3 regions of the Streptomyces sp. NPDC101219 genome follow, and region 3 is predicted to be linked to each of the others. Evidence: predicted binding sites of a transcription regulator. Region 3 holds the regulator's gene; each other region holds the start of a gene.
The links. The regulator HrcA, encoded in region 3, represses chaperone genes, less so after heat shock. The targets are predictions, from matches to a motif close to TTNGCACTCNGNNNNNCNGAGTGCNAA.
Positions count from the first base shown of each region.

Region 1 (9,512 bases), on a different contig from region 3:
GGACGGCCTCGTGCGGGATGCCCGGCGCGACCTTCAGAGCGGCGGCGCGGGGCGCCGTGCGGGCCGCGCCCACGGCCCAGGACAGCGGGGGCGAGTACGCCTCCGGGTCGAAGACCCGGCCCCGGCCGCCCCGGCGGGCCGGATCGACGAACACGGCGTCGTACCCGGCCGTGGCCACCTCGGTGACGTCGGCCTCCCGCACCTCGATCAGATCGCCGAGCCCGAGCGCCTGCGCGTTCGCCCGCGCCACCGCGGCGGTGAACGGGTCCCGGTCCACCGCCAGCACCCGGATCCCGGCGCGGGCCAGCGCGATCGCGTCGCCGCCGATGCCGCAGCACAGTTCCGCCACCGAGGTCACCCCCAGTTCGGCGAAGCGCCGCGCCCGGTACGCGGCCACGCTCGCCCGGGTCGACTGCTCGACCCCGTCCGGCGTGAAGAACATCCGGGACGCGTCCTCTTCCCCGAACTTCGCCACCGCCCGTTGCCGCAGCCGAGCCTGGCCGAGCGCGGCCGACACCAGGTCCGGCGGGTGGGTGCGGCGCAGCCGGGTGGCGACGGCGAGTTCGTGCGCCGGATCGGTGTCGCGCACCTCGTCGAGGAGCGCGCGGCCTTCGGGGGTGAGAAGCGGGGCGAGGTCGTTCACCGGCTCATTGTGGGCCAGTCGGTGGACCGTGCGCGCCCGGCGGCGGTGTCGGCCCGGGGCCCGGGAGGCGGGCTGCGAGGATCCGGCAGCATGCGAGTAGTAGGACAAAATGACAAAAGGTGGGCCTACGGCAGGACGCGGATCGCTCTCGCCGGGCTCGCCCTCGCCACCCTCGCCGCCGGCTGCGGCCAGGGCGCCGCCACCGAGGTCCGGGGAGCGGGGCAGCCGCTCAATGCGCCCCCCGCCCGCGCCCTCGACTCCTACGCCGACAAGCTGCGCGCGCGCCAGGCCGCCCGGGTCGCCGCGGCCCGGCACTGGGGCCTGAAGAAGGCGCCCCTCGCCGCCCCGGCACCGCCCGCGCGCAAACCCGGGATCACCACCCGCAAGGGCTTCGAGGTGGACGGCCACCGGCGGCTGGGCCTTCCCCCGGTCTTCACCACCGTCCCCACCAAGGACAAGGTCGTCTTCCTCACCATCGACGACGGCGCCGAGAAGGACCCGGCGTTCCTGCGGATGATGCACGAGCTGAAGATCCCGTACACCGCCTTCCTCAGCGACTACCTGGTCAAGGAGGACTACGGCTACTTCAAGAAGATGCAGGACCTGGGCACCGGCCTGCACAACCACACCCTCCACCACCCCTACCTGCCCGGACTGTCCCGGGAACGCCAGCAGCGCGAGATCTGCGGCATGCAGCGGGTGATCGAGAAGCGGTACGGAGAACGCCCCGTCCTGTTCCGGCCGCCCTTCGGCAACTACAACAAGGACACCCTGCGCGTCGCCAAGTCCTGCGGCATCACCCACGTGCCCCTGTGGAACGAGGAGGTGTTCGCCGACCGCTGGGAGTACCGCGAGTGGGACCGCAGACTCCGCCCCGGGGACATCGTCCTCAGCCACTTCCGGGGGCGGGACGAGTGGAAGGGCTCGATGCCCGACATGATCCGCCGCTTCCTCGACAAGGTCACGGCCGAGGGATACGCGGTGGCACGCCTGGAGGACTACCTGTGAGGCGGGGCCCGGCGACCGCACTCCGCCTGCTGGCCGCCGGCGCCGCACTGCTCACCGCCGTCGCCGCCTGCGGCACCACCCCGGCCGAACCACCGGGCGGCTCCGTGCAGCACGGCAAGGGGAACGGCGGCGGCCCCGGGGCGGGCGGCGCGGCCGGCGGAGGCGCCGACAGCGGTGCCGGTGCCGGTGCAGGTGCCGGTTCTGGCGCCGGACCTGGCGCGGGGCGGGCCGCTGGGGAGGAGGGGGCGGCAATACCGGCGGAGGGGCGCCTTCCTCAGGTGCTCGACCGGGTCCGGACGCGCGACAAGGTCGTCTTCCTGACCTACGACGACGGCGCCGGCGCGGACCCGGGCCTCATCGACCTGGTCCGCGAACGCCGCCTGCCCGTCGCCCTGTTCCTCACCGACAGCGTGGCCGGCCCGGGATACGCCCACTTCGCGCGGCTGCGCGCGGTCGGCGTGAGCCTGCAGAACAACACCCTGGACCACCCGGCCCTGCGGGGTCTGCCCTACGCCGGGCAGCGCGCCGAGATCTGCGGCCAGCAGCGCAAGCTCCGCGCCCGCTTCGGGGCCCGCCCCCGCTTCCTGCGCCCGCCCCACGGCGTGTACGACAGCACGACGCTGCGCGCCGCGGCCGACTGCGGCATCGCAGCGGTGGTCCTGTCGAGAGTGACCGTACGGCCGGACGGCAGCCTTGACTTCGCCCACGGTCCCCATGAGCTGACCCCCGGCGACATCGTCTCCGTCCCGTCGGGCGGGGCAGGCGGGACAGGCGGGACGGGCGCACCGGCCCTGTCCCTGGCGGACCGGACGGCCCGGCTGCTCGCCGAACTGGAGAGCCGGGACCTGAGGGTGGCGGACCCGGAGGACTACTGGGGAGCCTGAGGAGCGGGCGAGGGGGCGGTTCTGCGGTACCGCGCCGACGGGGAAGGGACGGGTCCGGTGTTGCGCCGCGCGGCGAGGGGTACCGGGCACCCCGTTCCGGACACCAGAGCGGACCGGCGTACCACGGACCCGCGTGCCCGGTCGTGGGGCGGCCGGCAGGGCACTGCACCGGTCGCCGCGACCCGGGACGAAGCGCGCACGCATTCGCGACGCGCCGCACGCAATTGGCACTCCGCTTGACCGAGTGCTAATCGCGGTCATAGTCTCGGGTCTGGCACTCCCCCCTGGAGAGTGCCAACAACGCGACGGGCAGGTCCGGCACCCGCGACGACGGATCCACCTGGTCGCCACCTCAGACAGTTAACCCCGTGAGATCTCCGAAGGGGGAGGTCGGATCGTGACGACCGCCAGCTCCAAGGTTGCCATCAAGCCGCTCGAGGACCGCATCGTGGTCCAGCCGCTCGACGCCGAGCAGACCACGGCTTCGGGCCTGGTCATTCCGGACACCGCGAAGGAGAAGCCCCAGGAGGGCGTTGTCCTGGCCATCGGTCCGGGCCGGATCGAGGACGGCAAGCGCGTCGAGCTCGACGTGAAGGTCGGCGATGTCGTGCTCTACAGCAAGTACGGCGGCACCGAGGTGAAGTACAACGGCGAGGAGTACCTCGTCCTCTCGGCCCGCGACGTTCTCGCGATCGTCGAGAAGTAGTCACCTCGTAGCACATTTGCTCGAACTGCGCCCCTGGCCCCGCAATCGCTGAGAAGCCGGGCGCCCGGGGCGCAGTGTTGTCATCCAGATTTCCGAGAGGGCTCCCGCTGCCATGGCGAAGATCCTGAAGTTCGACGAGGACGCCCGTCGCGCCCTCGAGCGCGGCGTCAACAAGCTGGCCGACACGGTGAAGGTGACGATCGGCCCCAAGGGCCGCAACGTCGTCATCGACAAGAAGTTCGGCGCCCCCACCATCACCAACGACGGTGTCACGATCGCCCGCGAGGTCGAGGTCGAGGACCCGTACGAGAACCTCGGCGCGCAGCTGGTGAAGGAGGTGGCGACCAAGACCAACGACATCGCTGGTGACGGCACCACCACCGCCACCGTGCTCGCCCAGGCCCTGGTCCGCGAGGGCCTGAAGAACGTCGCCGCCGGTGCTTCCCCGGCCGCCCTGAAGAAGGGCATCGACGCGGCCGTCGCCGCGGTCTCGGAGGACCTGCTCGCCTCGGCCCGCCCGATCGACGAGAAGTCCGACATCGCCGCCGTGGCCGCGCTGTCCGCCCAGGACCAGCAGGTCGGCGAGCTCATCGCCGAGGCCATGGACAAGGTGGGCAAGGACGGCGTCATCACCGTCGAGGAGTCCAACACCTTCGGTCTGGAGCTCGACTTCACCGAGGGCATGGCCTTCGACAAGGGCTACCTGTCGCCGTACTTCGTCACCGACCAGGAGCGTATGGAGGCCGTCCTCGACGACCCGTACATCCTGATCACGCAGGGCAAGATCGGCGCCATCGCCGACCTGCTGCCGCTGCTGGAGAAGGTCATCCAGGCCAACTCCTCCAAGCCGCTGCTGATCATCGCCGAGGACGTCGAGGGCGAGGCCCTGTCGACCCTGGTCGTCAACAAGATCCGCGGCACCTTCAACGCCGTCGCCGTCAAGGCCCCCGGCTTCGGTGACCGCCGCAAGGCGATGCTGCAGGACATGGCCGTCCTCACCGGCGCCACGGTCGTCTCCGAGGAGGTCGGCCTCAAGCTGGACCAGGTCGGCCTGGACGTGCTCGGCTCCGCCCGCCGCGTCACCGTCACCAAGGACGACACCACGATCGTCGACGGCGGTGGCAACAAGGAGGACGTGACCGGTCGCGTCGCCCAGATCAAGGCCGAGATCGAGACCACCGACTCCGACTGGGACCGCGAGAAGCTCCAGGAGCGCCTCGCGAAGCTGGCCGGCGGCGTGTGCGTGATCCGGGTCGGCGCCGCCACCGAGGTGGAGCTGAAGGAGAAGAAGCACCGTCTGGAGGACGCCATCTCCGCGACCCGCGCCGCGGTCGAGGAGGGCATCGTCTCCGGTGGTGGCTCCGCGCTGGTCCACGCCGTCAAGGTCCTCGAGGGCAACCTCGACAAGACCGGCGACGAGGCCACCGGTGTCGCCGTGGTCCGCCGGGCGGCCGTCGAGCCGCTGCGCTGGATCGCCGAGAACGCCGGCCTCGAGGGCTACGTGATCGTCTCCAAGGTCGCCGAGCTCGACAAGGGCAGCGGTTACAACGCCGCCACCGGCGAGTACGCGGACCTGATCAAGGCCGGCGTCATCGACCCGGTCAAGGTCACCCGCTCCGCCCTGGAGAACGCCGCCTCCATCGCCTCCCTGCTCCTCACGACCGAGACCCTGGTCGTCGAGAAGAAGGAAGAGGAAGAGCCGGCCGCCGCGGGCCACGGCCACGGCCACGCCCACTGAGGCACCGTTTCACGGCGAAGCCCCCGTCTCCCGGCAGGGAACGGGGGCTTCCCCGTTCCCAGGCATCGGAAACCTCGGGCGTCGGCGCTTCCGGGCCTCGAGGGCGCCGGGGCCGGTGGGGGAGGCCCTCCGCTCAGAGCTCCGTGGGCTCCAGGGCCCCCAGCTGCGCCATCAGGCCCAGCCGGTCGTACTGCCACCAGCCCTCGGCGATCCGGCCGTTGCCGTCGAAGCGGAACACGGTCGTCCCCGTCATGGTCACCTTCTTCCCGGTGTCGGGGATGCCGAGGAACTCGCCCTTCTGGGTCCCCTCCCAGGACCACCGCGTGCACACGCGGTCGCCCTGGGCGAACTGGTCCTCGATGCGGAAGGCGAAGTCGAAGCCGTCCCGCCACATGTCCATCACGCGCCGCATGTGGTCCAGCCCGATCACGTCCTGCTCGTGAGAGGGGTCGTGGTCGCGGTAGTGCTCCGCGACCATCCCGGCCATGAGGGAGAGGTCGCCGCCGGCCAGCACCTCGAAGAACCGCCGCGCCGAGTCCGTGTGCAACTGCGCGTCCCGCACCACGTCCAGGTCGGTGAACGTCGGTGTCCCGTCGCACAGCGCCACCATCTCCCGGAAGATGCGGTCGGTCTCCGGCAGCTTCGAGTTGCGCATCGCCTCCTCGTACGACGGGAACTCCACGATCTCGACGACGTGCGCCGTGTCCGAGCGGTCCTTGCCGAGCACGGCATGCGTCGCCGTGCGCTTTCCCCTGGTCTGCTCGACCCACTGGTCCATGAGGCGGTTCATCTCGTCGAACCGGTTGGTCCGGCAGTCGATGAGCTGGACGAAGGTCATGCCGTTCACCTCCGGCCCCCCTGCGTTCAGGTCCGGCCCGGGCGGGAGCCGCACCCATCATTTTCCCACCGGAACACCGGCCCCACAGCTCGCCACCGGCCCGGGCCGCCGACTCTGCCTCTGCTTCGTCTGCTTCGCGTGACGCTGGGCGGGGCGGTGGTGCGGGTGGCCGGGGGTTGCGGACGATCCGGGTGGTCCGGGCCGGGCGTCGGCACGGCCGGGCGTGGGGGCCGGGGCGGCACCGGCCGTGCGTGATCTGGGGGTGGGCGGCGCGGCCGGGCGAGCGGGCCGGGGCGTCGCCGCGCATGCTCCGCTCGGCCCGAGGCCCGAGGCCCGAGGCCTGAGGCCCGAGGCCTGAGGCCCGAGGCCTGAGGCCCGAGGCCTGAGGCCCGAGGCCTGAGGCCCGAGGCCCCGGGCCCCCGCTCCGCCCCCGCCGACCGCTCCGCTGCCGTCCCGTCTCCGCGCCTGCTACTGCGGGCCGTACTTCCGTCCCGTGCGGGAGGTGATGCCGCCGAGCATGCCGCGCGGGACCAGCTTGGCCGCTCCCATCAGCGCCTTGTAGCGCGGGTCCGGGATCGACACCGACTTGCCGCGGGCCAGGTCCGCCAGCCCGGCCTCGGCCACCTTGTCCGCGTCCAGCCACATCCAGTTCGGGATGCTGTCCGTGCCCATGCCGGCCCGCTCGTGGAACTCGGTGCGCACGAAACCGGGGCACAGGGCCATCAGCCGGACGCCGCTGCCGGCCAGGTCCTTCGCGGCGCCCTGGGTGAACTGCACGACCCACGCCTTGGACGCCCCGTAGGTGCCGCGCGGCACGAACGCCGCCACGGAGGCCACGTTCACGACTCCTCCCCGGCCGCGCTCCCGCATCGACTCGGCCGCCGCCGAGGTCAGCCGCAGCACGGCCTCGCAATGCACCTTGATCATCCTCAGCTCGTCGGCCATGGAGACGTCCAGGTAGCGGCCCTTGTTGCCGAATCCGGCGTTGTTGATCAGCAGGTCGACGGGGTTCTTGCGGTCGCCGAGACGTTCGGCCACCGCCTCGATGCCCTTGTCGTCCGCCAGGTCGGCCGACAGCACCTCGGCCTCGATGCCGTGCCGGTCGTGCAGCTCGGTGGCCTGCTCCCGCAGCCGGACGATGTCGCGGGCCACCAGCACCAGGTCATGTCCGTCGGCCGCCAGCCGCCGCGCGAACGCGGCACCGATGCCTGCCGTCGAACCCGTAATCAGAGCCGTTGTCATGGCGCAAGAGTAGTTACCCGGAGGGACGGCGTCCGCTCGGTGTCCCCGCCCCGCGGCGGTGCACGGGAGCCCGGCCGTCCTCAGCCGTGCGCCGTCCCACGCCCGTGGGTCCCGTGGCCGGTGTGGTCCGGCGGGGTGCCGGCCGACCCGCCCTTCTCCACCACCACGAACTGCCCCATCATCCCTTCGTCCTCGTGGTACAGCAGATGGCAGTGGTACATGTACGGCACGTCCGGGTCGGCGGGTCCGGTGAATCTCAGCGCCAGCTTCATCGTCGTGCCGTGTGGCAGGAACACCGTGTCCTTCGGGCCGCGCAGCGCCGGGGGCGGAGGGGCTCCGTCGACCTCGAGCACCCGGAACTGCACGTCGTGCACATGGAAGTTGTGCGGCATGCCGTTGGTGTTGCGTACCGTCCACACCTCCGTGGTGCCCCGGGTGACGGTCTCGTCGATCCGTTTCATGTCCATCGCCCGGCCGTTGATGCCGGACCGCTTCAGATCGAAGTGCCGCCCCCGCACCGCCCCTTCACCGCCGGGCACCTCCAACGTGCCCAGTCGGTCCGGGAGGCCGGGCGAGGGACGCAGTTGCCGGTCCGCCCGCAGTTCCAGGACGTCGAAGGAGTCGTCGCCGCCGCCGAACCGCTCCTGCCAGGCGTCCCCGTAGTTGTCCTGCGGGAAGCTGCGCAGCATCACCCGCTCACCCGGCCGGACCCGGACGACGATCTCGGCCCGCTCACCCGGTGACAGCTGCACCCGGTCCATGACGGCCGGCCGTTCCAGCAGGCCGCCGTCCGTGCCGACCAGCGAGAAGTCGCGGTCGTCGGGGAAACCGAAGTCGTAGGTGCGGGCGATGGAGGCGTTGAGCAGCCGCAGGCGTATCAGCTCGTCGTGCACCTGCCGGTACGGCCGGAGGGTGCCGTTGACCATGGTCCGGTCGCCCAGGAATCCGACGTTCTGCATGATGCCCCGGCCGTTGGACAGCCGCGCGCCGTCGAAGCGCACGTCCTGGACGACGACCGGCAGATCGTCCACGCCGTATCGCTGGGGCAGGGGCAGCCCGGCCGACGAGTCGTCGTCCAGGAGGAACAGGCCCGCCAGGCCGCGCCGCACATGCTCCTCGGTTCTGCCGTGCGGATGCGGGTGGTACCAGAGCGTTGCCGCGGGCTGGTCCACCGTCCAGTGGGGCGCCCAGGTGCCGCCCGGCGCGATCATCTGGTGCGGGCCGCCGTCCATGCGGGCCGGCAGATGCATGCCGTGCCAGTGCACGGTGGACGCCTCGCCCAGCTCGTTGGTGATCCGCACCCGCACCTTCTCCCCGCGCTCGGCCCGCAGGGTCGGGCCGAGATAGGTGCCGTTGAAGCCCCACGTCGGTGTCTTGACACCGTCCCGGAACTCCGTCTCGCCCGCCTGCATGCGCAGGGAGAAGACGCGCGTGCCGTCCTGGTCCACGGCCGGCTCGGCGAGCGGCGGTATCGCCAGGGCGTTGTCGAAGGATTCCCGGCCGACCGTGCTCACCACGGCATCGGTCCACCACCAGGCGAACAGCGCGCCGACGGCCACCGCGAAGGCGGTGACCAGCGAGGCCAGCACGGCGACCAGGCGCTTCCAGCGGAAGCCGCGACGGGAGGCGCCGGGCGGAGGATCTCCGGCCGGCACCGCGCTCGAAGTCGGAGGACGAGACATGCTCCGAGCGTCGTGGATCATGAGCCGCGGGACATCGGGGAACCGCCCCCACCCACCCCCGAGCCAACCCCGGCCCGCGGTCCGGGGTTTCCCCCTAGGAGCCGTGCGGCGCCCGGTGCCGGACCGTCAGCCCGCCTGCACGGACCCGCTGTTCTCCACGTGGGCCCGCGCCGCCGCCAGGGCTTCCGGGTGGAGTGCCGGACCCGCCGCCAGCAGCCGGGGCAGCAGCGTCCTCTCGGTCGTCACGGCCCGGAACTGCAGGGCGACCGTCACCTCGTGGTCGGGGCGGTGCACGATCCTCACCGGATCCCCCGCCCGTATCTCGCCGGGGCGCACGACCCGGAGGTAGGCCCCCGGCGCACCCCGCTCGGTGAACCGCTTCACCCAGCCCTTCTCACCCAGGTGGCCCTGGAAGGTGCGGCAGGGGATGCGTCCGCTCGTGACCTCCAGCACCACCTGCTCCCCGATGCCCCAGCGCTCGCCGATCAGCGCGCCGGACACGTCGATGCCCTCGGTGGTGAGGTTCTCGCCGAAGGAGCCGTCGGGCAGCGCCCGGCCCAGGGTGCGCTCCCACTCGTCGAGGTCCTCCCGGGCCACCGCGTAGACAGCCTGGTCGTCGCCGCCGTGGTGCCGCCTCTCGCACACCGCGTCCCCGGCGAGTCCGCTGCCCCCGACTCCCTTGGGCCCCGGGGCGGACACCCGCACGGGCCCGTCCACCGGCCGTTTGTCGATGCCGGTCAGGCCGTCGGGCTGGGAGGTGTACGCCACGGG
Region 1 is NZ_JBIWOK010000002.1:322,072-331,583, reverse strand. Features, by position in the region: gene ACIRPP_RS04695 (methyltransferase domain-containing protein) at 1-643, opposite strand, end outside; gene ACIRPP_RS04690 (polysaccharide deacetylase family protein) at 734-1,651, shown strand; gene ACIRPP_RS04685 (polysaccharide deacetylase family protein) at 1,930-2,535, shown strand; gene groES (co-chaperone GroES) at 2,933-3,241, shown strand; gene groL (chaperonin GroEL) at 3,354-4,979, shown strand; gene ACIRPP_RS04670 (ester cyclase) at 5,113-5,817, opposite strand; gene ACIRPP_RS04665 (SDR family NAD(P)-dependent oxidoreductase) at 6,286-7,059, opposite strand; gene ACIRPP_RS04660 (multicopper oxidase family protein) at 7,140-8,741, opposite strand; gene ACIRPP_RS04655 (MOSC domain-containing protein) at 8,868-9,512, opposite strand, start outside.
Region 1: groES (co-chaperone GroES) is a predicted target of HrcA. The motif match lies at 2,760-2,786, and genes of this name have one in related genera.

Region 2 (9,512 bases), on a different contig from region 3:
AGCTGCTCAACGCCCTCCTCGACGACCCCCGCGCCCTGGCCCACGACCCGGTCACGGTCAACCGCCTCCGCCGCATCCGCGAAGCGCGCCGCGCGGAACGCTGAACGGCGCGCCGACGCGGGCGGGGAGGCCCGCAGGCCTCAGGGCATGCGGGCGGCCAGGGCGGTGAGGAGGGCGACCAGGCCCCCGGGGCCGTCGACGACGACGTCCGCGCGGTCGCGGAGCTCGGGGACCTCGTCGCTGCCGCTGCACACCAGCAGGCCGGGGACACCGTCGGAGCGGAGCTTCTCCACGGCCGCGAAGGCCGGGAGGTCGCCGAGGTCGTCGCCCGCGTAGAGGACCGCCCCGGCGGAGATCTCGCGCGCGTACTCCATCAGGGCGACGCCCTTGTCCATGCCGGGCGGACGCAGCTCCAGCACCATCCGGCCCGGCTCCACGATCAGGCCGTGCCGGGCGGCCAGGCCGGTCAGCGGCTCCCGCAGGGCCTCGAAGGCGGCCTGCGGCTCGGCGGCCCTGCGGGTGTGCACGGCCACCGCGCGGCCCTTCTCCTCGACCCAGGTGCCCTGCCAGGCGCCCACCCGGTCCAGCAGCCCCGGCAGCTCCGCGCGCACGGCGGCCACCCCGGGGTGCGGTTCGGGGGCGGTGACGGTGCCGGTGACGGCGTCCCAGCGCTCCGCGCCGTAATGGCCGAGCACGACCAGGTGCTCCAGGCCGGGGACGCCCGCGAAACCGCCGTTGCGGACCGCGACACCGGGGGGCCGTCCCGTGATCACGGCGACGGAGGCCACCTTCGGGGCCAGCGCGGCCAGCGCGGGCACGGCGCCGGGGTGCGCCCGGGCCTGGTCCGGGTCGGCCACGATCGGCGCGAGCGTGCCGTCGAAGTCGAGGCCGATCAGCGCCCGGTCCGGGCGGGCGAGGAGGGCGTCGAGCCCTTCACGTCCGGCCCGGGTGGCGGGCGTCGGCAGGTCGGGGACGGCATGCGGATCCGTGGAGTCGGTGTGGCTGCCCATACCGCCAACCTATCCACGTCCGGCCGGTGCCACGCCTGCCCGCCGGGCCGGACGGGCGAGCACCCGCCGGATCAGGCCGGGCCCGGTGCCCGCAGGGCGTCCAGCTGGTCCAGGAACCACCGGGCGGGCGGCAGCGCGGTCGCCGCCGCGGCCAGCCGCTTGCTCTGCTCGGTGCGCTGGGCCGGGCCCATGGTCAGCGCCTCGTGAAGGGCGCGGGCGGTGCCGGTGACGTCGTAGGGGTTGACGGTGATCGCGTCCTCGCCGAGCTCCTCGTGGGCCCCTGCCTCCCGGGACAGCACCAGCGCGCAGCCGCGGTCGGAGACGACGGGCACTTCCTTGGCGACCAGGTTCATGCCGTCCCGCACGGGGTTGACCAGGGCCACGTCGGCCAGCCGGTAGGCGGCCAGGGAGCGGGCGAAGTCGTCCTCGACGTGCAGCACGACCGGACGCCAGCCGGGTGTGCCGTACTGCTCGTTGATCTCCTCGGCGACCCGCTGCACCTCGGCGGTGTAGTCGCGGTACACGGCGAGGTCCTGGCGGGAGGGGTAGGCGAAGGCGACGTGCACGACCCGCTCGCGCCAGTCGGGGTGGTCGTCGAGGAGCTGCCGGTAGGCGAGCAGGCCGCGCACGATGTTCTTCGACAGCTCGGTGCGGTCCACGCGGACGATCGTGCGGCGCGGGGAGCCGTCGGGCGCGGTGCCGATCTCCTCGCGCAGCGCGGTCATCCGCTCCTCGACGTCCGGCTCGTGGGAGCGGGCGCGCAGGAAGTCCGCGTCGGCGCCGAGGCCGTGCACCCCGATGCGGGTGCCGCCGAGGCCGCCCGCGAACTGTTCGCAGCACGCGGTGAACGCGTCCGCCCAGCGCCGGGTGAGGAAGCCGAGCCGGTCGGCGCCCAGCATGCCGCGCAGCACCTGCCCGGCGATGTCGTCGGGCAGCATCCGGAAGTACTCCGGCGGCGCCCACGGGGTGTGCGAGAAGTGGCCGATGCGCAGGTCGGGGCGGAGCTCGCGGAGCAGGCCGGGGACGAGCGTCAGGTGGTAGTCCTGCACCACGACGGCCGCGCCTTCGGCGGCCTCCTCGGCGAGTGCCTCGGCGAAGGCCCGGTTGTAGCGCTCGTAGGACGCCCACCGGCGGCGGAACTCCGCGTCGAAGACGGGTTCCAGCGGGATCTGGTACAGCATGTGGTGGACGAACCACAGCACCGAGTTCGCGATGCCGTTGTAGGCGTCGGAGTGCACGTCGGCCGGGATGTCCAGCATCCGCACGCCGTCCTCGCCGGCGCCGCGGCGCACCGCCTCGCGGTCGCCGTCGGACAGGGCCGAGCACACCCACAGCGCGTCCGCGTCCGAGCCGATCGCGGACAGCCCGGACACCAGCCCGCCGCCGCCCCGCCTGGCGCGCAGCGAACCGTCCTCGTCCACCGTGTACGACACGGGCCCGCGGTTCGACGCGACCAGCACCTGGGCACCCTGACCAGCCTGAGCAGCATGCGTGGAAGCCATACGCACCAACCTAGCCCGGCCCCCGGAACCTCAAACGTCGCCGGGACGCGCTCAGGCCACCCGCCGGGCCTGGTACTCGGCGATCTCCCGCATCGGCGGGCGTTCCTCGGTGTCGACGGAGTACGTGCGCGGCTCGAAGCCGTCCCCGGCCCGCTCGAACTGGGTGAGGGCGGGCCGGATCAGGTGGCCGCGGGCCAGGCGGAGCTGGGCGGTGCGGTAGATGGCGGCGGCCATCCGGCCGAGGGCCCGCCCGTCCTGGTGGCGGTGCTTGCGCACGCCGACGTCGACCTGGGCGAGGGCGTCCAGCCCGGCCAGGTGCAGGGCGTCGACCAGCATGCCGAGCTCGACCCCGTAGCCGACCGGGAAGGGCAGCTGCTCCAGCAGCGAGCGGCGGGCCGCGTACTCGCCGCCGAGCGGCTGGACGAAGCCGGCCAGCTGCGGCCAGTGCATGTTGAGCAGCGGGCGCGCCATCAGCTCGGTGACCCGGCCGCCCTGCCCGGCGGCGGCGCCCAGGGGGCGGTCGTACATGGCCTTGACCAGCTGCACGTCCGGTTCGGTGAGCAGCGGGCCGACGATGCCGGTGACGAAGTCGGAGGAGAACTCGCGCAGGTCGGCGTCGACGAAGCAGACGATGTCGCCCCGGGTGACCAGCAGGGACCGCCACAGCACCTCGCCCTTGCCGGGCTCGGCCGGGATGCGGGGCAGGATCGCGTCCCGGTGCACCACCGTCGCGCCCGCCGCCGCGGCCGCCGCGGCGGTGTTGTCGGTCGAGCCGGAGTCGACCACGACGATCTCGTCGACCAGCGGCACCTGGAGCACCAGGTCGTGCCGGATCATCGCCACGATGTCGCCGACGGTCGCCTCCTCGTCGAGCGCCGGCAGCACCACGCTCACCGTCTGGCCCGAGGCCCGTTTCGCCGCCAGGATCCCGTGCAGGGGACGGTCGGCCACGGACCAGGACCGGTCGATCAGCCAGCGCTCGACTTCTTCCAGCACGGTCTGCGGCTCCTCACTCCGGTCCGGTCCTGTGATCCATCTCGCGGTTCGGACGACTGTCTCAATCGCCCGGGGCGTCGGTTACAGTCTTGAACAACGCGCACGGCCCCCGCATGCCGGGGTCGCCGCCGCGACAACTGAACACCGCTCATCCAGAGGGGCAGAGGGATACGGCCCGATGAAGCCCCGGCAACCCTCCAGTCGGTTCTTGTCACACGGACGTGGCGAGGCTCCCGGCTAGGGAAGGTGCCAAATCCGTCTCACGGCGAGATGCGTCGTGAGGAAGATGAGGAGAAAGGGCCTCGCCTCACATGGCTGTGCAGACCGTTGCAAGCAGCACCGGCACCACCGGATCCGCTGCCACCCCCGATGTCGACCTCGGCCCCGCCGCCGCGCTGTCCTGCCGCGAGTGCGGCCACCGCGTCCCGCTCGGTCCCCTCTTCGCCTGCCAGGAGTGTTTCGGCCCGCTGGAGATCGCCTACGACTTCTCGTCCTACGGGGCCGAGGAACTGCGCCGGCGCATCGAGGCGGGACCCGCGAACATCTGGCGCTACGCGCCGCTGCTGCCCGTCCCCGCGGACGTGGCCGGCAAGCCGAACCTCAACCCGGGCTGGACCCCGCTGGTCAAGGCGGACAACCTGGCCCGTGAACTCGGCGTCACCGGCGGTCTGTACGTCAAGGACGACTCCGGCAACCCGACCCACTCCTTCAAGGACCGGGTCGTCGCCCAGGCCCTGGAGGCCGCCCGCGCCTTCGGCTTCACCACCCTGTCCTGCTCCTCCACCGGCAACCTGGCGGGCGCCGTCGGCGCCGCCGCGGCCCGGGCCGGCTTCCGTTCCTGCGTGTTCATCCCGCACGACCTGGAGCAGGGCAAGGTCGTCATGGCCGCCGTCTACGGCGGCGAACTCGTCGGCATCGAGGGCAACTACGACGACGTGAACCGCTTCTGCTCCGAGCTGATCGGCGATCCGGCCGGCGAGGGCTGGGGCTTCGTCAACGTCAACCTGCGGCCGTACTACGCCGAGGGCTCCAAGACGCTCGCCTACGAGATCTGCGAGCAGCTCGGCTGGCGGCTGCCGGACCAGATCGTCGTCCCGATCGCCTCGGGCTCCCAGCTCACGAAGATCGACAAGGGCTTGCGGGAGCTGATCGACCTGGGGCTGGTCGAGGACCGCCCCTACAAGATCTTCGGCGCGCAGGCCGCGGGCTGCTCCCCGGTCTCGGCCGCCTTCAAGGCCGGGCACGACGTGGTCCGCCCGCAGAAGCCCGACACCATCGCCAAGTCGCTCGCCATCGGCAACCCCGCCGACGGTCCCTACGTCCTGGACATCGCCCGCCGCACCGGCGGTGCCGTGGAGGACGTCACCGACGAGCAGGTCGTGGACGCGATCAGGCTGCTCGCCCGGACCGAGGGCATCTTCGCGGAGACCGCGGGCGGCGTGACCGTGGGCGTCACCCGGAAGCTGGTCGACAGCGGCCTGCTGGACCCGGCCCTGACCACCGTCGTCCTCAACACCGGGGACGGTCTGAAGACCCTCGACGCGGTCGCCGGGACCGGCCTGACCGCCACCATCCGCCCCAACCTGGACTCCTTCCGAGAGGCTGGCCTCGCATGAGTGTGACCGTCCGCATCCCGACCATCCTGCGCACCTACACGGGTGGGCAGGCCGAGGTGAACGCCGAGGGGACGACCCTCGCCGAGGTCATCGAGGACCTGGAGAAGAACCACACGGGCATCGCCGCCCGCGTCCTGGACGACCAGGGCAAGCTGCGCCGCTTCGTCAACGTCTACGTGAACGACGACGACGTGCGCTTCGAGCAGGGCCTCGGGACCGCGACCCCGGACGGGGCCGGCGTGTCGATCATTCCGGCGGTCGCCGGCGGCTGATCATTACCGTAGGTAACTTCGGTTACCGAGCGTTCATCGGATTGCCCCCTCCGTAAGAGAAGCGGAGGGGGCAATTCCATGGGATTGAACGCGGTAGGGTTGGGGAACGCGGCCCCGGTCCACTGATCGGGAACCGTGAATTCCTGCCGCTCGCCCGACGAGAAGTAGCCAAAGTCTGTGCGTCTTTCGCGGCTTTTGTGGCCTTTGTGCGGCCCGGTTTGCCCTGAATTCGGGCGAAGTTGCACAACATTCCGGACCGGTGTCGTCCAGATTTCTCGTCCGATTGACCTGTTGCAGACGGCAGTTGGACAGATACATTCAGCCGCGGTCGACGCGTTCCGGCGCACGCCCCCACCCATTGGGGGGTGAGGTCTGACCCGGGTCCGCGAAGTGTGGATCTGTGCAAGGGCCAGTAATAGGGGAGTTAGGCATGGCTCAGGGCACCGTCAAGTGGTTCAACGCGGAGAAGGGGTACGGCTTCATCGCGGTCGACGGTGGTGCGGATGTTTTCGTCCACTACAGCGCGATCCAGATGGACGGCTACCGCACCCTGGAAGAGGGCCAGCGGGTCGAATTCGAGATCTCGCAGGGCCAGAAAGGCCCGCAGGCCGACATGGTTCGCGTCACCGCCTGAACGCGCTACCAACCGCAAGCATCTTCTGCTGACGAAGGGCCCGCACCTCCCGGGGTGCGGGCCCTTCGCCGTGCCGCCACGCGCCGCCGCCCGCCGGACCGCGACGCCACGTCCGGTGCCGCCGTCCGCCGGGCCGCGACGCCACGTCCGGTGCCGCCGTCCGCCGGGCCGCGCCCCAGGTCCGGTGCCGCCGTCCGCCGGCCCGCGCCCCCACGTCCGGCGTCGCCGCCCGCCGGCCCGCGCCCCAGGCCCGCCGGCGCCGCACCCGGACACGCCCGTCCGTGTCCCTGTGCGCGTGTTCGCGCGCGGCTGAGCGCGCCCCGGCGCCGTCACCGGCCCGGCCGCGCTCCGCCGCAGAACAGGGGCCTGCGCGCCCCGTCCGGCCGCGACCGGCCGACGGGTCCGCTTCGCGGGAGCGCCTTGCACTCGGGGGGGTCGAGTGCTAATCATTGGCGTTAGCACTCTGAAGGTGAGAGTGACAACGAAGGACCGGGTCGGTGAGGCCCGCAGGCCGCGTGGGGCAAGGAACCACGGGCCGGCGAGCCGTCCGTCGCGGGCGCGGGCGCGGTCCGAAGGAATCACCCCCAGTCCTGGAGGGACCACTTCACATGGCCAAGATCATCGCGTTCGACGAGGAGGCGCGGCGCGGCCTCGAGCGCGGCATGAACCAGCTCGCGGACGCCGTCAAGGTGACGCTCGGCCCCAAGGGCCGCAACGTCGTCCTCGAGAAGAAGTGGGGCGCCCCCACGATCACCAACGACGGTGTGTCCATCGCCAAGGAGATCGAGCTCGAGGACCCGTACGAGAAGATCGGCGCCGAGCTGGTCAAGGAAGTCGCCAAGAAGACGGACGACGTCGCCGGTGACGGTACGACCACCGCGACCGTTCTCGCCCAGGCCCTGGTCAAGGAGGGCCTGCGCAACGTCGCCGCCGGCGCCAACCCGATGGCCCTCAAGCGCGGCATCGAGAAGGCCGTCGAGTCGGTCTCCGCCGCCCTGCTGGAGCAGGCGAAGGACGTCGAGACCAAGGAGCAGATCGCCTCCACGGCCTCCATCTCCGCCGCCGACACCCAGATCGGTGAGCTCATCGCCGAGGCCATGGACAAGGTCGGCAAGGAAGGCGTCATCACCGTCGAGGAGTCCCAGACCTTCGGTCTGGAGCTGGAGCTCACCGAGGGTATGCGCTTCGACAAGGGCTACATCTCGGCGTACTTCGCCACCGACATGGAGCGTATGGAGGCCGTCCTCGACGACCCGTACATCCTGATCGCCAACTCCAAGATCTCCAACGTCAAGGACCTGCTCCCGCTCCTGGAGAAGGTCATGCAGTCGGGCAAGCCGCTGCTGATCATCGCCGAGGACGTCGAGGGCGAGGCCCTGTCGACCCTGGTCGTCAACAAGATCCGCGGCACCTTCAAGTCCGTCGCGGTCAAGGCCCCGGGCTTCGGCGACCGCCGCAAGGCCATGCTCGGCGACATCGCCATCCTCACGGGCGGCGAGGTCATCTCCGAGGAGGTCGGCCTCAAGCTGGAGAACGCCACGCTCGACCTGCTGGGCAAGGCGCGCAAGGTCGTCATCACCAAGGACGAGACCACCATCGTCGACGGTGCCGGCTCGGCCGACCAGGTCCAGGGCCGCGTCAACCAGATCCGTGCCGAGATCGAGAACAGCGACTCGGACTACGACCGCGAGAAGCTCCAGGAGCGTCTGGCGAAGCTGGCCGGCGGCGTCGCCGTCATCAAGGCCGGTGCCGCCACCGAGGTGGAGCTCAAGGAGCGCAAGCACCGCATCGAGGACGCCGTCCGCAATGCCAAGGCGGCCGTCGAGGAGGGCATCGTCGCCGGTGGTGGCGTGGCCCTGCTGCAGGCCACCCAGGTCTTCGAGAAGCTGGAGCTCGAGGGTGACGAGGCGACCGGCGCCAACGCCGTGCGCATCGCGCTGGAGGCCCCGCTGAAGCAGATCGCCGTCAACGCCGGCCTCGAGGGCGGTGTCGTGGTGGAGAAGGTGCGCAACCTGACCCCGGGCCACGGCCTGAACGCCGCGACCGGCGAGTACGTCGACCTGGTCAAGGAAGGCATCATCGACCCGGCGAAGGTGACCCGTTCCGCGCTGCAGAACGCCGCCTCCATCGCCGCGCTGTTCCTCACCACCGAGGCCGTCATCGCCGACAAGCCGGAGAAGGCCGCCGCGCCGGCCGGCGGCGGCATGCCGGGCGGTGACATGGACTTCTGATCCCTTCGAGGATCGGATCCGTCCGTCGCACGGACCGAGGGCGGCACTCCCTGCACGACAGGGGGTGCCGCCCTCGGGCGTTCTCCGGGCCGGCGGACGGGCCGGGACGGGGACGCCGGCCGTTGCGAGCCGGGGCGGGTGCGCCGGCCGTTACGGACCGGGGCGGGTGCGCCGGCGGACGTCCCGGCCCGTGACGGCCGGCGGTCAGAGGCCGCCCATCGGCTCGATGTCGACCCGCACCGGGGTGCCCCACACCCGCAGCACCTCGTAGTCGGTGAACTCGTGCACGATCCGGTACGCCATCGCGGGCCGGGGGCCGCGCCGCTGGGCCGCCAGGTACAGCTCCGCCTCCCTGCGGTCCCGGCGGGGGGTGCCGCACAGCTGCCACGCCTGGCCGTTCCACGCCTCCGGCAGCCAGCGCTGCTGCGGCTGCGGCCGGTCGCCGCGCACCCCGTACCGGGACGGCACCGGTTCGGTGGGCGCGTACTGCGGCGCCGGGCCGTTGAACTCGGCGCGGCGGGCGGCACGGCGCCGTGTCTCGCACAGCAGGCACAGGTCGGGCGCGCTCTCGTCGACCGGGCCGGTGGGGTGCTCCGGGCAGCGGGTGCTGGGGGCGGCCGAGGTGACGCCCTCCTCCAGCAGGTCCAGGGCCCGGCGCAGGTCGGCCTTGACCTCGTGCAGCTTGGCGTCCGGGGTGTCGCCGCCGAGCGCCTCGCCGTGTTCGCCGAGCAGGCGCAGGGCGCGGCCCAGTGCGGTGAGCTGCGCGTGGTTCATGGCGTCCGTCTCCGTGGGGGTTCGGGTCGGTACGAGTATCCCAGCGGCCCGGGACCTGTCACAGCCCGCGGTGACGTCAGGCGTCCGCGGGCCCGCTGCTCCCGGCCTTCGCGAGCGCGGCCCGCAGGTGGCCGTCCGCCTCGTCCAGCAGCCGGGCCGCGGTGCCGGCGTCCGCGTCGGTGAGCAGCACCAGGATGGCGTGCTTGACCTCGCCGCCGGTGGCCGTCAGGGCCCGCTCGACGGCCGCGTCGTCCGCTCCGGTGGCCAGGGCGACGATCCGGTGGGAGCGGGCGCGCAGCTTGTCGTTGGAGGCCCGTACGTCGACCATCAGGTTCCCGTACGTCTTGCCGAGCCGGATCATCGTGATCGTCGACAGCATGTTGAGGACGAGTTTCTGGGCGGTGCCCGCCTTGAGGCGGGTGGAGCCGGTGAGCAGTTCCGGCCCGACGACCACCTCGATGCCGTGTTCGGCGGCGG
Region 2 is NZ_JBIWOK010000003.1:128,853-138,364, forward strand. Features, by position in the region: gene ACIRPP_RS06760 (DUF3263 domain-containing protein) at 1-104, shown strand, start outside; gene otsB (trehalose-phosphatase) at 141-1,010, opposite strand; gene ACIRPP_RS06770 (trehalose-6-phosphate synthase) at 1,082-2,512, opposite strand; gene ACIRPP_RS06775 (glucosyl-3-phosphoglycerate synthase) at 2,564-3,508, opposite strand; SAM riboswitch class I at 3,654-3,801, shown strand; gene thrC (threonine synthase) at 3,820-5,124, shown strand; gene ACIRPP_RS06785 (MoaD/ThiS family protein) at 5,121-5,396, shown strand; gene ACIRPP_RS06790 (cold-shock protein) at 5,827-6,030, shown strand; gene groL (chaperonin GroEL) at 6,639-8,261, shown strand; gene ACIRPP_RS06800 (hypothetical protein) at 8,466-9,035, opposite strand; gene murQ (N-acetylmuramic acid 6-phosphate etherase) at 9,112-9,512, opposite strand, start outside.
Region 2: groL (chaperonin GroEL) is a predicted target of HrcA. The motif match lies at 6,450-6,476, and genes of this name have one in related genera.

Region 3 (9,512 bases):
GAAGTGGAACGACACCACCGGCACCGGGTTGTCGAGCAGCACCGCCAGCTTGGCGTCGTAGCCGTCGTCACGGCCGCTGTCGGGATCGCCGAGCTCGGTCTCGTACCAGGTCGCCTCGCCGGCCAGCTGGTGCGCGTAGACGCCGACGGCGGCGGGGTCGGGGGTCTCGGGCTGGGGCATGAACACGTTGACGCCGAAGGGGCGGCCGGTCAGTCCGCGCAGCTGCTTGATCTCCTGGTACATCCCGTCCGCGGTCTTGTACCCGGCGGCCAGGAACCCGAGCCCGCCCGCGTCGGACACGGCGGCGGCGAGGCGCGGCACGGCGACCCCTCCCGCCATCGGGGCCTGCACGATCGGGTGCGGGAGGAGATCGGTCAGCGCGGAGGACATGACGGCATGTTGTCACGTCCTCGGGACGAGTCCGAATGGGCCCTTCCCCCTGGCACATTCCATTCGGCGGGAGGTCGGGGGGAGGTCCGGCGGGAGGGCCGGAGAAGGCTCGGACCGGCCGGGGGGCGGCTCGCGGGAGCGGCCGGGGGCCGGGCCGGGACCGGTCACGGACCGGTCCCGGGGCGCCGGTCAGCGGCCGTTGAACGCGTCCTTCAGCCGCGAGAACAGCCCCTGCTGGCCGGGCTGGAACTGCCCCTGGGGCCGCTCCTCGCCGCGCAGCTTGGCCAGTTCCCGCAGCAGGCGCTCCTGCTCCGGGTCCAGCTTGGACGGGGTCTGCACCTCGACGTGCACGACGAGGTCGCCCCGGCCGCCGCCGCGCAGGTGCGTGACGCCCCGGCCGTGCAGCGGGATCGACTGGCCGGACTGGGTGCCGGGCCGGATGTCGACCTCCTCCATGCCGTCCAGCGTCTCCAGCGGCACCTTGGTGCCGAGGGCCGCCGCCGTCATGGGGATGGTCACCGTGCAGTGCAGGTCGTCGCCGCGCCGTTGGAACGTGCTGTGCGGCAGCTCGTGGATCTCGACGTACAGGTCGCCGGCGGGACCGCCGCCGGGGCCGACCTCGCCCTCACCGGCGAGCTGGATGCGGGTGCCGTTGTCGACACCGGCCGGGATCTTGACGGTGAGGGTGCGCCGGGAGCGGATGCGGCCGTCGCCGGCGCACTCCGGGCACGGCGTGGGCACGACGGTGCCGAAGCCCTGGCACTGCGGGCAGGGGCGCGAGGTCATGACCTGGCCCAGGAAGGACCGGGTGACCTGCGAGACCTCACCGCGGCCGCGGCACATGTCGCAGGTCTGCGCGGTGGTGCCGGGCGCGGCGCCCTCGCCGCTGCACGTGGTGCAGACGACGGCGGTGTCGACCTGGATGTCCTTGGTGGTCCCGAACGCGGCCTCGTCGAGCTCGACCTCGATGCGGATCATCGCGTCCTGGCCCCGGCGGGTGCGCGAGCGCGGTCCGCGCTGCGACGCCGTGCCGAAGAACGCGTCCATGATGTCGGAGAAGTTGCCGAAGCCGCCGGCCCCGAAGCCGCCCGCGCCACCGCCGGCGGCCTGCGCCAGGGGGTCGCCGCCGAGGTCGTAGACCTGCTTCTTCTGCGGGTCCGACAGCACCTCGTAGGCGGCGTTGATCTCCTTGAACCGCTCCTGGGTCTTCGGATCCGGGTTGACGTCCGGATGGAGCTCGCGGGCGAGCCGCCGGAAGGCCTTCTTGATCTCTTCCTGCGACGCGTCGCGGCGCACGCCGAGTACGGCGTAGTAGTCCGTGGCCACTACGACTCCGCCAGGATCTGTCCGACGTACCGTGCCACTGCGCGTACCGCTCCCATCGTTCCCGGGTAGTCCATGCGGGTCGGTCCGACCACACCCAGTTTGGCGACTGCTTCGCCGCCCGAACCGTAGCCGACCGACACGACGGACGTGGAGTTGAGTCCTTCGTGGGCGTTCTCATGACCGATACGGACGGTCACGCCCGGATCCTTCGCCTCGCCGAGCAGCTTGAGGAGCACCACTTGCTCCTCGAGTGCCTCCAGGACGGGCCGGATCACCAGGGGGAAGTCGTGCCCGAAGCGGGTGAGGTTGGCGGTGCCGCCGATCATCAGCCGCTCCTCGTTCTCCTCGACGAGCGTCTCCAGGAGGGTGGAGAGCACGGTCGACACCGCACCCCGGTCCTCCGGTTCGAACGCTTCCGCGAGGTCCTCGACCAGGCTCGGCACATCCGTGAACCGGCGGCCCGCGACCCGGCTGTTGAGCCGCGCCCGCAGGTCCGCCAGGGCGGCCTCACCGAAGGGTGCCGGGCAGTCCACCATGCGCTGCTCGACCCGGCCGGTGTCCGTGATCAGCACGAGCATCAGGCGGGCGGGGGCGAGCGAGAGCAGTTCCACGTGCCGCACCGTCGAGCGGGTCAGCGACGGGTACTGCACGACGGCGACCTGCCGGGTCAGCTGCGCGAGCAGCCGCACCGTGCGCGCCACCACGTCGTCCAGGTCGACCGCGCCCTCCAGGAAGTTCTGGATGGCGCGCCGCTCGGGCGGGCTCATCGGCTTGACCCCGGCGAGCTTGTCGACGAACAGGCGGTAGCCCTTGTCGGTGGGGATGCGCCCGGCGCTGGTGTGCGGCTGGGCGATGTAGCCCTCGTCCTCCAGGGCCGCCATGTCGTTGCGCACGGTGGCCGGGGAGACGCCGAGGTTGTGCCGCTCGGTGAGCGCCTTGGAGCCCACCGGCTCCTCGGTGCCCACGTAGTCCTGAACGATGGCGCGCAGCACCTGGAGCCTGCGTTCGCTGAGCATCGCGCACACCTCCAGAGCCTTCCGCGCCGCTGATCCTGGTCCTGGCACTCTTCGCATCCGAGTGCCAGACTTCCCCGGCCCAGTGTACGGCCGGGGAGTACGCCCCGGGCAAGGCCCGGCCCGACGGGTTCGCGCAGGTGGGCGTTCTGCCCGCTAGCGTCGCGGTATGACCTTCGATCGGGACGTGCCGGGATGGGAGCGAGTGGCCGCGGGGGTGCTCCGGTGCCGCCTCCCGGTGTGGGACTGCACGGTGGGACTCGTCACCGGTACCGGCGGGGCGCTGCTGGTCGACGCCGGTTCGAGTCTGCGTGAGGGCGCGCGGGTGCGTGCCGAGGCGCAGGCGCTCGCCGGGCGGCGTGTGACGCATCTCGCGCTGACCCACCCCCACTTCGACCACGTCCTCGGGGCGGCGGTGTTCGCGGGCGCGGAGGTGTTCGCGGCGGTCGGCCCGGCGGCGGCGTGGTCGGCGCAGGGGCTGCACGCGGACGCGGTGCGGCACGGGCTGGACGAACGGGAGGCGGCCGGGGCTGCGGACACGCTGGTCCGGCCGGGGCACGAGGTGTCCGGCGAGGTGGTCCTGGACCTCGGCGGCGGCCGGGAGGCGGTGCTGGTGAACGCGGGTCCCGGGCACACCGCGCAGGACCTCGCCGTCCTGGTCCCGGGCGACCCGCCCGTGGTCTTCTGCGGCGACCTGGTGGAGGAGTCCGGCGCCCCGCAGGCCGGCCCGGACGCGGTGCCGTCCCGCTGGCCGGCCGCCCTGGACCGGCTGCTGGCCCTCGGCGGTGCGGACGCGCGGTACGTGCCCGGCCACGGCGCGGTGGTCGACGCGGCCTTCGTGCGCGCCCAACGCGACGCCCTGGCGGGCCGGTTCGGCGTGTCGCACCGGCCGTGACGGGGGGCCGCCCCGTATCGTCGGCAGGATGCGCCAGTACTCCGCCGACCTGACCCCTCCGTGGAAGAAGCCCCGCCCGGTGCCCGAGGTGCCGGCCGAGCCCGGCCTGGTGGTGGAGGAGCCCGGCACCGGCTTCTGCGGCGCGGTGATCCGCTGCGAGGCCGGCACGGTGACCCTGGAGGACCGTTTCGGCAAGCACCGGGTGTTCCCGCTGGAGCCCGCCGGCTTCCTCCTGGAGGGCCGCACGGTGACGCTGGTGCGGGCCGCCGCCGGGCCGCGCCGCCCGAGCCGTACGGCGTCCGGCTCCGTCGCCCTGCCCGGCGCCCGCGCGCGCGTCGCCCGGGCCGGCCGCATCTACGTCGAGGGGCGGCACGATGCCGAACTGGTCGAGAAGGTGTGGGGCGACGACCTGCGCATCGAGGGCGTCGTCGTGGAGTACCTGGAGGGCGTGGACGACCTGCCGTCGGTCGTCGAGGACTTCTCCCCCGGCCCGGACGCGCGCCTGGGCGTCCTGGTCGACCACCTCGTGCCGGGCTCCAAGGAGTGGCGCATCGCCGAGGCCGTGACCAGTGAGCACGCGCTGGTGGTGGGCCACCCGTTCATCGACGTCTGGGAGGCGGTGAAGCCGTCGTCGGTCGGCATTCCCGGCTGGCCCCGGGTGCCGCGCGGACAGGACTGGAAGACGGGGGTGTGCCGGGCGCTGGGCTGGCCGGAGAACACCGGGGCGGCCTGGCAGCACATCCTGGGCCGGGTCCGCTCCTACAAGGACCTGGAGCCGGAGCTGCTGGGCCGGGTCGAACAGCTGATCGACTTCGTCACGGCAACGGCCACCGGTGAGGCCTGACACCCGGCAGAGTCCCGAATCCACTGGTATCGAGGACGACGCCCACGGCGTCCAGCGTCAGCGGGTCGCCGAACTTCGTCTTCTCCTGCCGCTTGTAGTCGGCCTGCTCCCCCGTGCCGTCAGGGTCGGTCAGCAGGACGCACTGCGCCATGACCGGATCGACGATGAGATAGACGGGCACACCGCCTGCGGCGTAGATCGATCGCTTGACGCCGTAGTCACGGTCCACGCTCGTCTTCGAGACGACCTCCAGGACCATCGTGATGATCCCTGAGGGCAGCAGGCGCCCTGACGCGGGAAGAAGGTCGGGCTGCAGGACGACCAGGTCGGGAACGGGCTCGCTCGCCTCGTCGAGAATGTCCACGTCCTGCGTCTGGACACGCGCCCAGTGCGTGCGCGGGATCTGGTCCTGCACCTCCGCGACGATGAGGTTGTGCACCAGATCAGGACTGGCCATCATCACGATTTCCCCCCGGAGAAGCTCGACCCTGACCCCCTCGGGAGGCTCGAACTCCTCGAAAAACCTGGTCATCCCACGCTCGTCCACAGCGGTCATCTCCGTGGCCCTCCACATCCGCCGCGTCTTTTCGGCGGCAGCCTACGGACCAGGTTAGGGACCGGACCCGCGTCCCGCAGTGATTCAGCCCGCCGAGTGATCAGTCCACCAGGTCCCGCACCACCGCGTCCGCCAGCAGCCGCCCCCGCAGCGTGAGGGCCGCCCGGCCCTCCTCGTACGCGGCCGGGCGGAGCAGCCCGTCCCCGAGCGCCCGCTCGGCGGCCGCAAGGCCGTCCGGCCGCAGGAGGGACAGCGGGACGCCCTCCTCCAGCCGGAGTTCCAGCAGGATCCGCTCCACCCGCCGGTCCTCGTCCGACAGCAGCTCCCGGCCCGCGCCCGGCGAGCGGCCCTGCGCGAGGGCCGCCGCGTACGCGCCGGGGTGCTTGACGTTCCACCAGCGCACCCCGCCCACGTGGGAGTGTGCGCCGGGGCCCGCGCCCCACCAGTCGGCGCCGCGCCAGTACAGCTCGTTGTGCAGGCAGCGCCCGGCGTCCGAGGTCGCCCAGTTCGACACCTCGTACCAGGAGAAGCCCGCCGCCGACAGGGCCTCCTCGGCGATCAGATAGCGGTCCGCGTGGACGTCGTCGTCGGTCATCGGGACCTCGCCGCGCCGGATGCGGCGGGCGAGCTGCGTGCCCTCCTCGACGATGAGCGCGTACGCCGAGACGTGGTCGGGGCCGGCGCCGACGGCCGCGTCCAGGGAGGCCCGCCAGTCGTCGTCGGACTCGCCGGGGGTGCCGTAGATCAGGTCGAGGTTGACGTGGTCGAAGCCGGCGGCGCGGGCCTCGGCGACGCACGCCTCGGGACGGCCGGGGGTGTGGGTGCGGTCCAGGACCTTCAGCACGTGCTGCCGGGCGCTCTGCATGCCGAAGGAGATCCGGTTGAAGCCGCCCTCGCGGAGGGCCGCCAGGTAGGCCGGGCCGACGGACTCGGGGTTGGCCTCCGTGGTCACCTCGGCATCGGCGGCCAGCCCGAACTCGTCCCGGATCGCGCTCAGCATCCGCACCAGGTCGCCCGCCGCGAGGAGGGTGGGGGTTCCGCCGCCGACGAACACGGTGCGGACCTCGCGCGGGTCGTCGCCCAGGACCTTCCGCGCCAGCCGGACCTCGTCGACGAGGGTCTCGGCGTAGTTGTCGCGGGAGGCCAGCACACCGCCGGTGCCGCGCAGCTCGGTGGCGGTGTAGGTGTTGAAGTCGCAGTAGCCGCAGCGGGTCGCGCAGTACGGGACGTGCAGGTAGAAGCCGAGGGGCCGGCCGGCCGCCCCGGAGAGCGCGGAGGCGGGCAGGGCACCGTCGGCGGGGACGGGCTCGCCGTCGGGGAGTGCGGAGGGCATGTGCTCCATTGTCCCGCACCCGCGGGGTCACTCGGCCTGGAGCACCATCAGGGCGAGATCGTCCGCGGGCGGATCGTCCCCGAAGTCGTGCACGAGGCGGGTGAGGCGCTCCACCGTCGTCCCGGCGTCCAGGCCGGCGCAGCTCGCCAGCGCGAGGGCGAGCCCGTCCCCGTCGTCCAGCTGCCGCGAGCCGGAGCGCCGCTCGGTGACCCCGTCGGTGACGCACAGCAGGGTGTCGCCGGAGCGCAGCTCGAAGGAGTCGCTGTCGTACGTGGCGTCCTCGACGACCCCGAGCAGGGTCTGCGGCCGGGCCACGGTGCGGACGGTGCCGTCGGGGCCGAGGAGCAGCGGCAGGGGGTGCCCGGCGGAGGCGACGGTGCAGCGCACGCCGCCGTCGAAGGGGACCAGCTCGCCGTAGAGCAGGGACAGGAAGCGGGTCTGGGGTCCGTCGCCGGGCGCGGTGGGGCGGGCCCCGGCGGCGACGAGGGCGCGGGCGGCGGCGTCGGCGGCCTCGGTGGCGTCGTCGAGGAGCAGCTGGTTGAGGCGGTCGAGGACGTCGGCGACCCGGTAGCCCTCGCGGGCCAGCAGCCGCAGCCAGGGCCGGACCAGGCCGATGACGACGGCCGCCTCCGGGCCCTTGCCCTGGACGTCGCCGACCGCGAAGCACCACCGGCCGCGGCCGGCCGGGAACAGGTCGTAGAAGTCGCCGCTGGGCCCGCCCTTGTCGCAGGGTTCGTGGACGAGCGCGCTGCGCAGGCCCGGGATCTCGGCGACGGCGCCGGGCAGCAGCCCGCGCTGGAGCACCGAGCTGATGGTGGCCTGCCGGGCGTACTGGCGGGCGGCTCCGATGGCGAGCGCCACGCGCCGGCCGAGGTCCTCCACGAGCCCGGTGATCTCGTCGGGGAAGCGGTCGATGCCGGCCCGGCCGATGACCAGGGTGCCCAGGGGCCGTCCCCCGGCGAGCAGCGGGTAGGCGAGGGCGGTGCCCCGCACGCCGGTGCCGGGAGGCGCGCCGGTGCCGGAAGGCAGACCGGTGCCGGAAGGCAGACCGGTGCCGGGAGGCGCGCCGTCGGCGGTGTCGAGGGCCTTCGCGGGCCAGCGGTAGGGGGCGGGCCCGGGGCGTAACGGGTCGCAGGGGGGCGGCGGATCCTGCTCCAGGGCGCGGCGCAGTTCCTCGATGAGATGCTCGCCGGCGTGCCAGACGCGGGCCGGACCGCTGCTGTGGGCACCCCGGCGGCTGCGGCTCCGGCCGCCGTGCGGGGTGGCCTCGTCCTCCAGCCACACCGCGCACCAGTCGGCCAGCCGCGGCACGATCAGCTGCCCGGTGAGGGCGGTGACCAGGTCCTCGTCCAGCTGCCCGGCGAGCAGGTCGGACGCCTCGGCCAGGAAGGACAGCGCGGCGCGTCCCAGCCAGGCGCCGTCGTGGCTCTCCCGGCGGGCCGGCCAGTCGTCGAGGGGGGCGGCGGGGACGGGGCGGGGGTGCGGGGGCGGCTCGTCCGTGGCGTCGCGCGGGGTGGTGGGGGCGGCACTCCACGGGCCCGCGTCGGCCGGGAGGGTCCCAGGGTCCCCCGGGCCGGTCTCCGAGGGCTCGGACCGCTCCGACGGTCCCGTCGCCATGGGCGTGGCCGTGGGCGTGGCCGTGGGCGTGGCCGTGGGCGTGGGCGTGCCGGTCGCGAGCATCCGCGCCAGGCTCAGGTCGTGCGCCGGAGCGGCCTCGGCCGCGTACGCCTCGATGCCGTCCGCCTCCGGGCGGCCCCCGGGCGGCAGCCGGGCCCACACCGTCTTCTCGCCGGGCCGGTACGTCACCCCCCAGGCTTCGCAGAGCGCGGCGACAAGGCGCAGGCCGCGCCCGTGTTCGAGCGTGAGGTGCGGGCCCGGCTCCGGCTCGTCACCGCGCGGGGCGCGCGAGGGGTGCCGGTCGCGGACCTCGACGACGAGCGCGCCGGTGCCCTCCTCCAGGCGGCAGGTGAGCCGTATGTCCGTCCCGGCGTGGACGACGGCGTTGGTGACGAGTTCGCTGGCGATCAGTTCGGCGTCGTCACCGGTGCGGCCGGTGAGGTGCTCGGTGCCGGGCAGCGCGAGTCCGGTCCATTCGGCGAGGGCCGCCCGGACCACGGCGCGGGCGGAGCCGGGCGCGAGGGGGCTCCCGGTCAGGGTCGCGTCCGCCCGCGCGCACTCCGGCGCCCCATGGGCACGCGAGGTGGTCTCCCGTTGGGTCGGAATGGCCCCCATGGGCAGCTCCCCGGGCAGTTCGTACGAATACACGCCGATCGATGCCGACAGGGTGACAGACCGACCCGGCCCATGAGCAAGGAGTTACCGAAGTGGGCCGCCAGGAGAGGGAACAGTGCTCGCGGGGTGCTCAGGAACGGACAGAAAGGTGTTCGCTTCCGATCAGGGTGGGAAACGACGGGCGGGGTCCCGGACCGCACCGGCCCGGGACCCCGCCTCGCCTCGTTCGTCGTCGCGTGCGCCACGAGGCATCGCGTGCGCCACGAGGCATCGCGTGCGCCACGAGGCATCGCGTGCGCCACGAGGCATCGCGTGCGCCACGACGCGGAGGTCACGCCTCGCGCGTGCCCTCGTACATCTCCTCGATGAGGTGCTTGTACTCGCGCTCCACCACGGGCCGCTTCAGCTTCAGGCTCGGGGTGATCTCGCCGTGCTCGACGTCGAGGTCGCGCGGCAGGAGACGGAACTTCTTGATGGTCTGCCAGCGCTGCAGGCCCTCGTTGAGCTGCTTGACGTAGCCGTCGACCATCTCGACCGTGGCCGGGGCGGCGACGATGTCCGCGTAGGACTTGCCCTCCATGCCGTTGTCCGCCGCCCAGGCGGTGAGGGCGGCCTCGTCGAGGGCGATGAGGGCGGTGCAGTAGTTCCGGTCGGCACCGTGCACCAGGATGTTGGAGACGTAGGGGCAGACCGCCTTGAACTGGCCCTCGACCTCGGCGGGCGCGATGTACTTGCCGCTGGAGGTCTTGATCAGGTCCTTCTTGCGGTCGGTGATGCGCAGGTAGCCGTCGGGCGACAGCTCACCGATGTCACCGGTGTGGAACCAGCCGTCCTCCTCCAGCACCTCGGAGGTCTTCTCGGGCAGGTTGTGGTAGCCCTCCATGATGCCGGGGCCGCGCAGCAGGATCTCGCCGTCGTCGGCG
Region 3 is NZ_JBIWOK010000012.1:148,925-158,436, forward strand. Features, by position in the region: gene ACIRPP_RS23710 (nitronate monooxygenase) at 1-390, opposite strand, end outside; gene dnaJ (molecular chaperone DnaJ) at 580-1,716, opposite strand; gene hrcA (heat-inducible transcriptional repressor HrcA) at 1,716-2,732, opposite strand; gene ACIRPP_RS23725 (MBL fold metallo-hydrolase) at 2,899-3,624, shown strand; gene ACIRPP_RS23730 (DUF3097 domain-containing protein) at 3,653-4,468, shown strand; gene ACIRPP_RS23735 (Uma2 family endonuclease) at 4,440-5,024, opposite strand; gene hemW (radical SAM family heme chaperone HemW) at 5,125-6,357, opposite strand; gene ACIRPP_RS23745 (SpoIIE family protein phosphatase) at 6,385-8,589, opposite strand; gene ACIRPP_RS23750 (AMP-dependent synthetase/ligase) at 8,921-9,512, opposite strand, start outside.